4 regions of the Micromonospora sp. NPDC050980 genome follow, and region 3 is predicted to be linked to each of the others. Evidence: riboswitches for the same ligand, from Rfam matches in the RefSeq annotation. Region 3 holds a riboswitch; each other region holds the start of a gene.
What was found. Region 3 has a riboswitch for cyclic di-AMP ahead of AB0H28_RS29615 (C39 family peptidase). Riboswitches for the same ligand answer to the same signal wherever they lie in the genome.
Positions count from the first base shown of each region.

Region 1: another riboswitch for cyclic di-AMP. It lies ahead of AB0H28_RS12225 (hypothetical protein); the one in region 3 lies ahead of AB0H28_RS29615 (C39 family peptidase).
Region 2: another riboswitch for cyclic di-AMP. It lies ahead of AB0H28_RS20895 (hypothetical protein); the one in region 3 lies ahead of AB0H28_RS29615 (C39 family peptidase).
Region 4: another riboswitch for cyclic di-AMP. It lies ahead of AB0H28_RS24710 (transglycosylase family protein); the one in region 3 lies ahead of AB0H28_RS29615 (C39 family peptidase).

Region 1 covers NZ_JBFAGS010000006.1:99,006-101,199, forward strand. The annotation lists gene AB0H28_RS12220 (cation diffusion facilitator family transporter) at 1-845, shown strand, start outside; cyclic di-AMP (ydaO/yuaA leader) riboswitch at 992-1,122, shown strand; gene AB0H28_RS12225 (hypothetical protein) at 1,127-2,194, shown strand, end outside.
Region 2 covers NZ_JBFAGS010000014.1:58,848-61,041, forward strand. The annotation lists gene AB0H28_RS20895 (hypothetical protein) at 1-826, opposite strand, end outside; cyclic di-AMP (ydaO/yuaA leader) riboswitch at 831-961, opposite strand; gene AB0H28_RS20900 (YibE/F family protein) at 1,116-2,194, opposite strand, start outside.
Region 3 covers NZ_JBFAGS010000046.1:24-2,217, forward strand. The annotation lists gene AB0H28_RS29615 (C39 family peptidase) at 222-1,079, opposite strand; cyclic di-AMP (ydaO/yuaA leader) riboswitch at 1,289-1,429, opposite strand; gene AB0H28_RS29620 (hypothetical protein) at 1,737-2,194, opposite strand, start outside.
Region 4 covers NZ_JBFAGS010000020.1:74,819-77,012, reverse strand. The annotation lists gene htpG (molecular chaperone HtpG) at 1-402, shown strand, start outside; cyclic di-AMP (ydaO/yuaA leader) riboswitch at 763-907, shown strand; gene AB0H28_RS24710 (transglycosylase family protein) at 906-1,508, shown strand; gene AB0H28_RS24705 (YbaB/EbfC family DNA-binding protein) at 1,848-2,194, shown strand, end outside.

The DNA.
Region 1 (2,194 bases), on a different contig from region 3:
CCGCCTTCGCGCTGCTCACCGCGCTGATGCTGGTCGAGGCGGTGACCGCCGTCACGACCGGCTCGCTCGCCTTGCTCTCCGACGCCGGGCACATGTTCACCGACGTCCTCGGCATCGGCATGGCGCTCGCGGCGATCAGCGCCACCCGGCGTGCCCGCACCGACCCGCAGCGCACCTTCGGGCTCTACCGGCTGGAGGTGCTCGCGGCGCTGGCCAACGCGGTGCTGCTCGGCGCCGTCGCGATCTACGTCCTGATCGAGGCGGCACGCCGCTTCGGCGAGCCGCCGGAGGTGCTCGCCGGGCCGATGCTCGTGGTCGCCGTGCTCGGCCTGCTGGCCAACATCGCCGCGTTCGCGCTGCTGCGCTCCGGCGCGCAGGAGAGCATCAACCTGCGCGGGGCCTATCTGGAGGTGCTGGGCGACCTGCTCGGCTCGCTCGGCGTGATCGGCGCCGCGCTGGTCATCGCCCTCACCGACTGGTGGTGGGCCGACCCGGTGGTCGCGGTGGCGATCGGCCTGTTCATCCTGCCGCGCACCTGGCGGCTCGGCCGCGCCGCGGTGCGCATCCTGGTGCAGGCCGCCCCGGAGCACCTCCAGGTGACCGCGGTGCACGACCGGCTGGCCGCGGTGCCCGGCGTGGCGGAGGTGCACGACCTGCACGTCTGGACGCTCACCTCGGGCATGGACGTCGCCTCGGCCCACCTGGCCCTCGACGCGGACGCCGAGGTGGCCGCCGTGCTGGGCGCCGCCCGGGCCGCGCTGCACGAGGACTTCTCGATCGACCACGCCACGTTGCAGGTCGAACCCGGAGCGTCGGCCGGGACCTGCGGCCCGACCGAGTGGTAATTGAGGACAGCCTTAAATCCTTGTGGTTATTGTTAGCTTACGCCGGTTTTGTCTGGGTAGCTGGTTCCGGTCGGTGGAGCCGGCCCCGGGCAGCGCCGGTAGGCTCGGTCGCGGCCACACCGCGAGCGCCACTCCGGCGCCCGTGGGCGCGGCCGGCGCCTAATCGCCCGCAGGGCGAGCCGGGGAACCACGTACGTGGGGTGCATCCGCGTCAGCGGTAGGGATCTTCCGTCCCGAACCCGTCAGCTAACCCGGTCGGCGGTTGACGGAAGGAAACCTGAATGCCCACAGCGGCACCTGTACGACGGACGGCCGCCCGGTTGGCGGCCCTGCTCGTGGCGACCCTGGCCCTCGGCGTCGGCACCGCGCCGGTCTCCCCCGCCGTCGCGGCCCGGTCGGCCCCACCGACCGGCCTGCTGGCCGCCGCGCCCGGCGACGACGAGGGCGGCACCCCGACCCTGCGCGCCCAACTCGACGCGGCCAGCAAGGGCTGGCTGGACGCCAAGGCCGCACTGAACCGCTCGGTGACCCGGCAGAAGCAGCTCAACGACCGGCTCCGGACGATCGACGGGGAGCTGACCGAACGCGACGCCAAGGTCGGCGAGATCGCCCAGGTGGCCTACCGCACCGGCCGGATGGGCACCGCCGCGGCGCTGCTCGGCAGCCGCAGCCCGGAAGGCTTCATGGACCGGGCCGCGGCCCTGGAGACGGTCGCCGCGCACGAGGACCGGGCGCTACGCGACCTGATCGCCACCCGGGACGAGGCGATCCGCACCCGCACCGCCCTCGACGGCGAGATCCGGGAACAGCGCAAGCAGGTCACGGTCATGGGCAAGCGCAAGGAGCAGGCCGAACGCGCGCTGGAGGTGGCGAACAACCGCAGCTCCACCAGCCGCGACAGCGACGACGGCGACAGCGTCCGGGGCACGTCCACGGCGAACGCGAAGCCGGCCCGGCGCAACTCCGACGGCTCCTGGCCGGCGGAGTCGTGCAGCGTCAACGACCCGACGCCGGCCAGCGGCTGCATCACGCCGCGCACGTTGCACGCGCTGCAACAGGCCAAGGCGGCCGGCTTCACCCGGTACGTCTCCTGTCACCGGCCCAGCGGCTCGGGCGAGCACCCGAAGGGGCGGGCCTGCGACTTCGCGGCGCAGAAGAACGGCTTCGGCGGCGTCGCCAGCGGCGGCGACAAGACGTACGGCAACAACCTGGCCGCGTACTTCATCCGCAACGCCGACCCGCTCGCCGTGCTCTACGTGATCTGGTTCCGGCGGATCTGGCTGCCCAGCAGCGGCTGGAAGTCGTACAGCGGCGGCAACGGCGACCCGTCCAGCGACCACACCAACCAC
Region 2 (2,194 bases), on a different contig from region 3:
TCTGCAGGGACCAGTCGCAGGCCCGGCCCTTGGGGTGCTCCCACGGCCCGCCCGGTCGGTAACAGCCCACGAAGCGGTCGAAGCCGGTGCGCTTGACCTCCTTGTACGCGTGCAGCGTGCGCGGCGTGACACAGCCGGAGGTGGTCGGGTCGTTCTCGCTGCACGACTCAGACTTCCAACCACCGTCGGCGGTGCGGCCCGGGCCGATCCTGGCGACCGCCGAGGTGGCCGAGACCAGACCACCGGTGAAGCCCAGCCCGCCGACCAGCTTCAGCTCCTTCTGCGCCGCCGCCCTCTCGCGGGCCATCGCGTTGGTCTGCTTCTCCTGCTCGCGCACCTCGGCGTCGGCCGCGATCTTGGCCTGCTCGGCGCGGTTCCGGGCGGCGTTGATGGCGGCGAGCCGCTGCGCGTTGAAGAGGTTGAGCTCGTCCAGGGCGCTGACGCGCTTGACGAAGGAGTCGGGCGACCTGCTCTCCAACAGCATCGCCATCGCGCCCATCCGACCGGTCCGGTAGGACTGCGCGGCGATCTGGTTGACCTGCGGGCTGAGCGCCGCCAGTTCGGCCTCCGCCGCCGCCTTCTCGGCGGCCAGCCGCTTCTGGCGCTCCTCCGACTTCGCGAGCTTCGCCTTGGCCTGGAGGTAGTTCCGGTTGGCGGAGTCGATCGCCTCGGTGATGAGCGGTGGTTCGTCGTCCTCCGCGTGCCCCGAGGGCTTGGGGGCGGCGTTGTGCGGGGCGGCCGTCGCCGGGGTCGGCCCGACCAGCACGGCGAACGCGGCGAGCACGGACACCACGGGTGTCGACCAGCGGCGCAGGGGTGCCGTCACAGTGTTCCCTTCCGTCGACCGCCGACCGGGTTAGCTGACGGGTTCGGGACGGAAGCGGCCCCTACCGCTCGCGCGGATTCACCCCATGTACCTGGTTCCCCGGCTCGCCCGAAGGCGATTGGGCGGCGGCACCGCAGGCGCCGGTGCGCGCCTTCGGCGGTGACCGGGGGCGAGGTTACCCGAGATCCCGACCGGGGATCTACGTCCGGAAGCCGACCAATCGCGAGAATTCACCGTTGCCCAGCGTGAGCAGCATCGCGTTTTGCGTCGGCCGTCACGCTGCGGAGTGTCACCATGCGGCCTGCGTACTTCTGGAGTCGTCGGGCCGCGACCCGCCGAGCGCCTCCAGCGCCTCGTCCCGCCTCCGGGGCGGCGGGGGTGCCGGCGGCGGGGCGGTGTCCGGTGCGTGCCGGCCGGCGGTGGTGACGACCGCGGCCAGCGCGGTGGTCAGCGGCACGGCGGCGATCAGGCCGAGCGTGGCCACCGCGCTGCGGACGATCTCCTGGGCGAGGAACTCGCTGGTGAGCAGCTCGCCCACCGGGCGGGAGTCGGCGACCAGCAGGAGCAGCAGCGGCAGCGAGGCGCCGGCGTACGCCAGCACGATGGTGTTCACGGTGGACGCGATGTGCGCGCGGCCGACCCGGGTGGCCGCGCGGTAGAGCTGCCGCCGGGACAGCCCCGGGTTGGCGCGCGCCAGCTCGGTGACGGTCGCCGACTGGGTGACCGTCACGTCGTCCAGCACGCCCAGCGAGCCGATGATGATGCCGGCCAGCAGCAGCCCGTGCAGGTCCACGTCGCCCTGGAACATGGACAGTGTGGTGGCGTCCTCGCTGCCGAAGCCGGTCAGGTGGGTGGCGGCGGTGGCCAGCGTGCCGAGCACACCGGTGACCACCAGGCTGCCGAGCGTGCCGAGCACCGCCACCGAGGTCTGGGCGGTGATCCCGTGGGTCAGGTAGAGCACCACGAACATGATCAGCGCGGCGCCGACGATCGCCACCGGCAGCGGCGATCGCCCGGCGGAGATCCCGGGCAGTACGAAGCCGAGCAGGATGGCGAAGCTGGCCACCAGCCCGCCGAGCGCGGCCAGCCCGCGCCAGCGGCCGAACGCCACGATCGCGGCGGCGAAGAGCGCCACCAACCAGATCAGCGGCGTGCCGCGCTGGTGCTCGGCGATGTTGTAGGTCTTCACCGTGCGGTCGGCCGGGTCGGTCAGCTCGACCAGGATCACCTCGTCGCCGACCTCGATCCGCGGCGCGCCGGGCCCCGCCGGGATCGGCGTCTCGACCAGCCGGCCCGCGTCCGGGCCCTGCTCGGCGGCGACGGTGACGGTGCCGCACGGGCCGTCGCCGCCGGCCGGCGCCTCCGGGG
Region 3 (2,194 bases):
CGCCTTCCTCAAGGGCCTCACGCAGGTCGACGGCTGGCAGGACATGCCCCTGACCGACGCCGCGCAGACCGTCCAGGTCTCCGCCTACCCCGACGCCTACGCCCAGTGGGAGCAGCAGGCGGCAGACCTCGTCCACCAGCACTGGAACAAGTAAGCAGACACGCCGAAGGCCGGCACCCGGAAAGGGTGCCGGCCTTCGACGCGCGTACCGGGAAGGGAGGTCAGGCGGAGTAGCCGCGCGTGGCCATCCAGTTCGCCAGGTCGATCGTGGTCACCCAGTACGACGGCAGCGACGGGTCGGCCGAGTCGGCGATCCGCACGGTCCGGCCGTCGTTCTGGTAGCCGACCACGGCGATGTAGTGGCCGCCCGGGAACGAGTGCCAGCCGCCGTTGGTGTCGGTGGCATCACCGGCGACGTTCGAGACGACCGCCCGCCCGTCGTTGACCGCCCGGACGACGTCGGCCTGGAGCTGGTCGATCTGCCCGCGGGTGGCCGCGCCGGGAATCATTCGCGTCCGGTACGGGTCGCCCTTGACCTGCTGGTTGAGCACCCGGGTGGTGTCCTCGGCGGAGTTGGTGCCCATCTCGGTGGTGCCGAGCGCGACGGCCAGGGTGTCCTGGCTGCGCTCGATGCCGTTGGCGCTGAGCGCGTTGCGCACCGCGGCCGGCCCGCAGTAGTAGTAGGTGGTCTGCGCCTGGTAGTCGTAGTCGAGCACTTTGGTCGACGGCGGCTTCGGCTTGGCCTTGCGGGTGGTGGTGTCCGGGTCGGCGGTCTTCGCCGTCGGTGCGGCGCTGGCGCTGGGCGACGCGCTCGGCGATGCGCTCGGCGACGCGCTCGGCGACGCGCTCGGCGACGGGACGGTGATCCGGGCCTCGCTGCGGCCGGCAGTGTCGCCGAGACGGCCACCGAGGTCGGCCACCGAGGCGGTGTTCTCCTGCCGGACCGGGGCCTCGTCGGCGGTGGTGAGGGCGGCGCCGGTGCCGCCGGCCAGCACGAGGGCGGCTGCCGAACCGGCGATGATCTGGTACGGACGTTCGGTCACGAGGCGCCGCAGTTGACGCTTCAGGTAAGGCTGCACGGTGTTCCTCCACGGGGGGTGAGCGGCACGCGCCGGCCCGGCGCGCGGAGGCACTCACGCGCGCTGGTGGACGGCAGGGCCGCGGGAAGCCACGCCCGGACGGCCGGGCGAGGCAGGGGGTCGGGTGGGCGTCGCCGGTCAGGCGAGCGTCGGCACCCGGAGGCCGTGGAGGCAGGGGGACGATCGGGGGCTGGTGGTCACGAGGATGGAACTCCTTCCGTGGCCGCCGACCGGGTTAGCTGACGGATTCGGGCGGGAAGTACGCCCTACCGCGGCCGTGGCTCGCGGATTCACCCCGGTGTTGCTGTGGGTCCCCGGTTCGTGTGTGCACGATTAGGCGGGTCGGCGCGGCGTCGCCATCGGCGATCGGAAACCGCACCGGACGCGCCGACACTACCGGTGGGTACAGGCCCTGCCAAGCGGCACCACCTGCGTAAACACAACTGCCGACTACGGATTTGGAACAGCCTGTCACTCACTTCCCTCAATGGGACAAGGGGCTGCGACGGGCGCCGGCGGGCGGAAAGAGGGACATCCGGCCGGCGGGGAAACGGGCACCAGGCACCGGACCGGTCATGCGTTCGGGCGACCGCGGGCCGGAGGGCGCAGGTGAGCGGCCTCACCACACTCGGTAACGATTCGGCAGAGGTGGCCCGCTCAGCCCACCCGGGCCGGCCGCCAGCGGGCACCGGACGCGGACGCCGGGGCCGGTACGCGGGTCACCGCCGGGGGCCGGGGCGCCGGAACGGGCCGCAACGCCACCGCAGCCGCAAACGCCTCGGCGGCGAGCGTCCGGGCCGACTCGGCGGCCCGTTCGGCGTCCTGCCAGGCCAGACGCTCCCGTTCGGCGGCCACCTCCCAGCCGGCACGGCGCCCGTCCCGGACCGTGCGGGCCAGCGTGATCTCCTGCTCGGCCGGGTGGCGACGCGGATCCCACCCGTTGCGGTGGGCCAGCACGTCGGCGAGTTGGCGGGCGGTCAGGTCGCCCCGCCAGTGCGCGGCCATGGCGGCGTGGTGCAGCCAGCGTTCCCGGGCCGCGTACTCGGTCGGGGTGCGTGGGGTGCGCGGCGCGGGCAACGCGCCGGCACCGGCCAGACGTCGGGCCGCCGTGTCCG
Region 4 (2,194 bases), on a different contig from region 3:
AAGGAGCAGGCGGAGGCCGAGCGGCAGGAGTACGCCGACCTGCTCGCGTTCCTCGGCGACGCGCTCACCGACAGCGTCAAGGAGGTGCGCCTGTCCACCCGGCTGACCACGTCGCCGGCCTGCGTGGTGGGCGACGCGTACGACATGACGCCGACGCTGGAGAAGATGTACCGGGCGATGGGCCAGGAGGTGCCCCGGGTCAAGCGGATCCTGGAGCTGAACCCGACCCACCCGCTGGTCACCGGCCTGCGCAAGGCCCACGGCGAGGGCGGCGACACCGCCGCGCTGACCGAGACCGCCGAGCTGCTGTACGGCATGGCGCTGCTGGCCGAGGGCGGCGAGCTGGCCGACCCGGCCCGCTTCACCCGCGTCCTCGCCGACCGTCTCGCCCGCGGCCTCTAGCGGTAAGGAGGGGCCCCTTGTTAACGCCTGGCGTTAACAAGGGGCCCCTCCTTACCCGCAGGTGCGGAAGGATCGAGGCGTCCCGACCAGCCGCAGCATCCGCGGCTGGTACGCGCCCACCCCGATGCCCACCGGGTGCGCCGGGCGCCGGCCCGCTCCGTTCCTCGCGCGATCTGGCCCGGTCCCGCCCCACGGTAGCCCCACCTCAGGTCGGCGACGGCGAACTCGTGTCCCTGGACGCGGTAGCCCGACCGGGTGAAGAACGTCACAAGAAGTGGTCGATCGTCGCGAATCGTCCCTAGCGTCGGTTCCGTTCGCAGTCGCGGACACCACGGTCCGGCAACGCCCAATCCCGCCGCCGGCCGGTGGTACCCGAACCTCAGGCGGGAGCGGGGGACCCACAGGTTCCATGGTGCACGTCACCTCGGGGTGAAGCCGCCACCGGCGGCCGGGCTCCTCGGCCCGAACCCGACAGCTCACCTCGTCGGCGTGGAGGAATCCACATGTCAACTGCATACTCATCCCGGCGCCGCCGGACCGTGGTCGGCGCGCTCGTCGCCGGCGCCGCCACCGGTGCCGCGGCACTGTTCGGGCCGGCCGCGCCGGCCAGCGCCGCGAGCGTGAACTGGGACGCCGTCGCCCGCTGCGAGTCGGGCGGCAACTGGCACATCAACACCGGCAACGGCTACTACGGCGGGCTCCAGTTCTCTCGCAGCACCTGGAACGGCTACGGCGGCCAGAAGTACGCCGCCCGGGCCGACCTGGCCAGCCGCGCCGAGCAGATCGCCGTGGCCGAGAAGGTCCTCGCCGGGCAGGGCATCGGCGCCTGGCCGGTCTGCGGCAGGAAGGCCGGGTCGGGCTCGACCGCGTCCACGAAGAGGGCCGCCAGCCCGACGAAGAAGACCGTTTCGCGCCCGTCGGGCGGGGAACGGCGCGGCGCACCGACCACCGGGTCCCACCTGGTGCGGCCCGGCGACACGCTGTCCGGGATCGCCGCGGCGAAGCACGTCGCCGGTGGTTGGCGGGTCCTGTACGCGCGCAACCGGGCGGTCGTCGGCGAGGACCCGGGTCTGATCTTCCCGGGGCAGCGGCTGCGCTTGCGCTGATCCCCGGCCGCGGGTGGTGTCCCGCGGCGGGCCGGCGCTCTTGAGCCCTGTCGCACGCCGTGGGGCCGGTGTCGCGTCGTGCGGGTGCCTGCCACTCCGCGACACCGTCCGGTGGCTCCGCGCGTCGTGGTCCCTCGGGACGTGTCGCGCCTGGACGACGCGAACGCCCGGCCGGTTCGTCCGGCCGGGCGTTCGCGGTCTGCGCGACACGCCGGGCGCGGAGGTGTCCGCCCTGCTCCCGGCGTCACCTGCCCGGCCGGGCGCGGCTGGTGACGAGGTTCCGTCGGCGCCGGTTGCTATGGTCACGAGGCTCGGCTAAGACGTGAAGAAAGCGCGGATATGACCAACGATGCGTTCTCGGCCGCCGCGAGCCTCGACGAGCTGCTGACCCGCACGCAGCAGGCGCTGGCCGCGATGCGGTCCCGGGCCTGCGGGCTCGCCGACGGTGAGCCGGGCGAGCTGCTGCTGGCCGAGGGTGCGGCTGCCGGCGGCCGGGTCCGGGCGGTCGCCGTCCAGGGTGGCCGGTTGCACTCCGTCGTCGTGGACCCGGAGTTGGCCGGGGTGCCGCTGGATATCCTCTGCGGACACCTCGTCGACGCCGTCAACGACGCGCTGAGCGAGTTGGACGCTCAGGTCAGCGCGTCCGCCCGGGCGGACACCGACGCGCTGGCCGCCCGCCTCGGCGG